Regions from separate parts of the Rhizobium sp. SL42 genome, predicted to be linked through region 1. Evidence: predicted binding sites of a transcription regulator. Region 1 holds the regulator's gene; the other holds the start of a gene.
The links. The regulator HrcA, encoded in region 1, represses chaperone genes, less so after heat shock. The targets are predictions, from matches to a motif close to GTTAGCACTCNCNNNNNGNGAGTGCTAAC.
Positions count from the first base shown of each region.

Region 2: the regulator HrcA is predicted to act here: its motif matches at 1,547-1,575, upstream of groES (co-chaperone GroES).

Region 1 is NZ_CP063397.1:1,045,178-1,047,576, reverse strand. Features, by position in the region: gene grpE (nucleotide exchange factor GrpE) at 1-581, opposite strand, end outside; gene hrcA (heat-inducible transcriptional repressor HrcA) at 630-1,718, opposite strand; gene rph (ribonuclease PH) at 1,947-2,399, shown strand, end outside.
Region 2 is NZ_CP063397.1:1,495,043-1,497,441, forward strand. Features, by position in the region: gene groL (chaperonin GroEL) at 1-1,126, opposite strand, end outside; gene groES (co-chaperone GroES) at 1,191-1,487, opposite strand; gene IM739_RS06935 (chromate resistance protein ChrB domain-containing protein) at 2,075-2,399, shown strand, end outside.

The sequences.
Region 1 (2,399 bases):
ATGGCGTAACCCGCCTGCACGACCTGGACGACGGTGCTGTTGGGCACATCCGGGTTCGGCACCTCAAACATTGCCTGATGGAAATTGGGGTCGAACTTCTGACCCACCGGCTCGATCTTGCGGATGCCATGACGTTCCATGGTCGCCAGCATGCCTCGCTCGGTCATCTCGACACCCTCGATCAGAGCGGCAAGACCAGCATCTGCGTTTGTGCGCGCTTCCTCCGGCAGGGCTTCAATCGCCCGGCGCAGATTATCCGAAACCGACAGCATGTCGCGTGCAAAGCCGGTAACCGCATAGGACTTGGCATCCTTGATCTCGCGATCCGTGCGGCGGCGAAGATTGTCCATTTCAGCGGCCAGCCGCAGGAAACGGTCCCGCAGATCCGCATTCTCTGCTTTCAGAGCTTCCAGCGGATCCACGTCCGTTTCGCTTTCGACCATGATCTGCTCTTCCGCTGCTTCGGGCATGGTAGCCTCGGCAGCCGCCGTGTCAGGTCCGTTCTTGTTGGTCTCATCGGTCATGACGATCTCCGAATTATTGTCATTGTTCGAATTCTGAGTTTCGAATTTGAGCCCGATATCAGGGTTTGTCGTGAAAAAATCAAGGCGTGGAGGGGAAAGAAGCGCTCAACGGCCTGAACGCGCCAGGCGAGCCATGAGCTGGGCGGTGTAGTCGACCATCGGCACGATGCGGGAATAGTTGAGCCGTGTCGGACCAATCACACCCACGGCACCAACGATGCGGTCTTCGCCATCGCGGTAGGGCGCTACAATCAGCGATGAGCCGGACAATGAGAAGAGCTTGTTTTCCGAGCCGATGAAGATACGCACACCTGGCCCGGTTTCGGCAAGGTCGAGGATCTCGATCAGGCTTTCCTTGCGCTCCAGATCATCAAAAAGCAGGCGAAGCCGGTCCACGTCTTCGGAACCCGCAAGCCCCTCGAGCAGGTTGGCCCGGCCGCGCACGATCAATCGGGTCGGCTTCTGATCTCCAAGACCGCCGGACCAGACGGCCAGTCCGCGCTCGACCAGATCCTGCGACAAGGCGTCGAGTTCGCCGGCAACCTGGGTCTTTAGCTTTTCCAGCTGACCACGCAGTTCTGACAGGGTCTGGCCGGCGAGATTGGCATTGAGGAAATTCGCCGCTTCGGTCAACTGGGAGGCGGTAATGCCGGCTGGAAGCTCGATGATACGGTTCTCGACCTGGTTCTGCTCACCGACCAGAACGGCAAGCGCCTTGGTCGGCTCCAGCCGAATGAACTCGACATGTTTCAGGACGGGATCATTCTTCGACGAGATTACCAGACCCGCGCCACGCGACAGGCCCGACAGCATGCGGCTCGCCTCGGTCAACATCGCTTCCATCGGCTGATCGGCGCTGGGTGGCCGGATCTGGCGCTCGATCGTGCCACGCTCTTCCTCGGAAAGATCGCCCACCTGCATGAATGCATCGACGAAGAAGCGCAGGCCAAGCTGAGTCGGCAGGCGACCGGCGCTGATATGCGGCGCATAGATCAGACCGAGACCTTCAAGATCGCTCATCACATTGCGCACCGAGGCCGGCGACAGCGACATCGGCAGCAAGCGCGACAGGTTGCGCGAGCCGAGTGGATCGCCGGAGTCGAGATAGGTTTCTACGATACGCCGAAAGACCTCTCTGGAGCGATCATCCAGCGAGGCGGAAACGTCGGCGACTGTATTCGTCGGTGCAACCATTATCGGAGCAAGCACTGTGTGCAGTGTTTCATGGAAAGAAATATAGTCATTCTGACCTCGATCACAAAGGCCAAATTCCACGGGCCAACGCGGCTTTTACGCACGCCCCAGGTTTTTCACTGCGAAAGCCCGGGGCAAAAACCCGAGCCACCCGGAACCAGGCGACAGAACTGTTTCCATTTGGCCCGGAAAGGCTCTAGAAGGCGTCAGACAATCTAGGAGATCGCAATGCGGCCATCAGGCAGAAAAACCGACCAAATGCGCAAGGTTTCGTTCGAGCGCAACTTTTCCAAGCATGCGGAGGGTTCCTGCCTCGTCAAGTTCGGCGACACCCATGTGCTGTGCACGGCAAGCCTCGAGGAAAAGACCCCGCCGTGGCTGCGCAACTCCGGCAAGGGCTGGGTCACCGCAGAATACGGCATGCTGCCGCGCGCCACCGGCGACCGGATGAAGCGCGAGGCAGCATCGGGCAAGCAGAGTGGCCGCACCCAGGAAATCCAACGGCTGATCGGGCGGTCGCTGCGCGCCATCGTCGATCTCGAAGCGCTGGGCGAACGCCAGATCTCGATCGACTGCGATGTCATCCAAGCCGATGGCGGCACACGCACCGCGTCGATCACCGGTGCTTTCATCGCTTTGCATGACTGCCTGAAGTGGATGGAAACGCGCAACATGATCAAA
Region 2 (2,399 bases), 450 kb from region 1:
CGCCGCCAGCGAGCTTGGCAAGACGTTCCTGAAGCTTTTCCTTGTCGTAATCCGACGTGGTTTCTTCGATCTGCGCCTTGATCTGGGCAACGCGGCCTTCGATGTCGGACTTCTGGCCAGCACCATCAACGATGGTGGTGTTTTCCTTGGTGATCGAGATCTTCTTGGCGCGGCCGAGCATGTCGAGCGTGACAGTTTCGAGCTTGATGCCGAGGTCTTCGGAGATGACAGTGCCGCCCGACAGGATGGCGATGTCTTCCAGCATGGCCTTGCGGCGATCGCCGAAGCCAGGAGCCTTGACGGCAGCGATCTTCAGGCCGCCACGCAGCTTGTTGACGACGAGCGTTGCAAGGGCTTCGCCTTCGACGTCTTCAGCGATGATGACGAGCGGCTTGCCGGTCTGAACGACGGCTTCGAGAACCGGCAGCATTGCCTGGAGGTTCGAGAGCTTCTTTTCGTGCAGGAGGATGTACGCGTCGTCGAGGTCGGCGATCATCTTTTCCGGGTTGGTGACGAAGTAAGGCGACAGGTAGCCGCGGTCGAACTGCATGCCTTCGACGACTTCGAGTTCGGTTTCAGCGGTCTTGGCTTCTTCGACGGTGATGACACCTTCGTTGCCGACCTTCTGCATGGCTTCAGCGATATCGCGACCAACCTGGCTGTCGCCATTTGCCGAGATCGTGCCGACCTGTGCGACTTCTTCAGACGTCGAGATCTTCTTGGCCTTGGCCTGGAGGTCCTTGACGACTTCCGAAACGGCGAGGTCGATGCCGCGCTTCAGGTCCATCGGGTTCATGCCGGCGGCCACTGCCTTGTTGCCTTCGCGAACGATGGCCTGGGCAAGAACGGTAGCAGTCGTGGTGCCGTCGCCGGCGATGTCGTTGGTCTTCGAAGCAACTTCGCGGACCATCTGGGCGCCCATGTTTTCGAACTTGTCTTCAAGTTCGATTTCCTTGGCAACCGATACGCCGTCCTTGGTGATGCGCGGTGCGCCGAAGGACTTGTCGATGATGACGTTACGGCCCTTAGGACCGAGCGTTACCTTGACAGCGTCAGCGAGGATGTCGACGCCGCGCAGCATCTTTTCGCGCGCAGTGCGGCCGAATTTAATTTCTTTAGCAGCCATTTTCAAAACTCCCGGGCATCAGCCCATTGGTGAATTGTCTAGAAGGGAAGGGTGAAACGGCTGATCAGCCGATAACGCCCATGATGTCGGCTTCCTTCATGATCAGAAGGTCTACGCCGTCGAGCTTGACTTCGGTGCCCGACCACTTGCCGAACAGGACGCGGTCACCAACCTTGACGTCGAGCGCGACCAGGTTGCCCTTGTCGTCGCGAACGCCGGAGCCGATAGCGATGATTTCGCCTTCAGCCGGCTTTTCCTTGGCAGTGTCAGGAATGATGATGCCGCCCTTGGTCTTTTCTTCAGATTCAACGCGCTTGACTACAACGCGGTCGTGAAGCGGACGGAAAGTTGTGCTTGCCATTGTCTAATCCCTCGATCAAATGACATTCGCGGACCGCAGAACGGGTCCGCATCGATACTGTTAGCACTCGCTCTTGGTGAGTGCCAGCGAGGTTGAGATAAGGAGAGGCCCCTGATGAGTCAAGCACGGGGCGAAAAAATATTGCCGCGCCGTGCCCCTCGATCGCCGACCATCGTGCACGGAAATGCGACGATACTGCAGGCGTTGATCGGCCTTTTTCGCGGCAATATCCGCTGTCTCGGCTTGGCGACGTTATAGATGCCGAACACGCCACGACTGCAATGTCCGGGCATGACGGTGGCCGCATCGAAACCCCAGCTTTTCGCAGAGATGATTAACGGCAGCTTCGGCCCCAAAGCGGGCCTGCCGATAGCGGTGAACGGTGGCCAGCCTCTTGGCGAACAAGCACTCCCGGTGAACAAGCGAAGGTGAACAAGCAAAGGTGGCAAGCGGGCGGGTGAAACGATGCCGGGATGTTTGACAGCGTCCTGCAAATTTGAGAGGTTCCTGTCGTGGAGTGCGCGAAAGCTCCATGAGGCGCCATGCCGCAATTTCGCATCCGTCCGGTTCAAGTCACGGAGCAAATCATGGCACCCTATGGCGCAATTTCCGCCGACAAGCTCTTTCGCCTGCTTGGTTCATCCCAGTCTCCCCTGATTGTCGACGTCCGCATCGCCGACGATGTCGCGGCGCATCCCTTCCTCATTCCCGGCGCCTTCCGCCGTGATCACCGGCAGATCGGTGAATGGGCGGCGCAAGTCGCCTCCACTCCCACATCCGTTGTCGTCGTCTGTCACCAGGGGCGCAAGCTGAGCGAAGGCGTCGCGGCCCATTTGCGCCTTCTCGGCATATCGGCCGAAGTCCTGGAAGGCGGCAATTCTGCCTGGGCGGCGGCTGGCCTGCCGCAGGTGC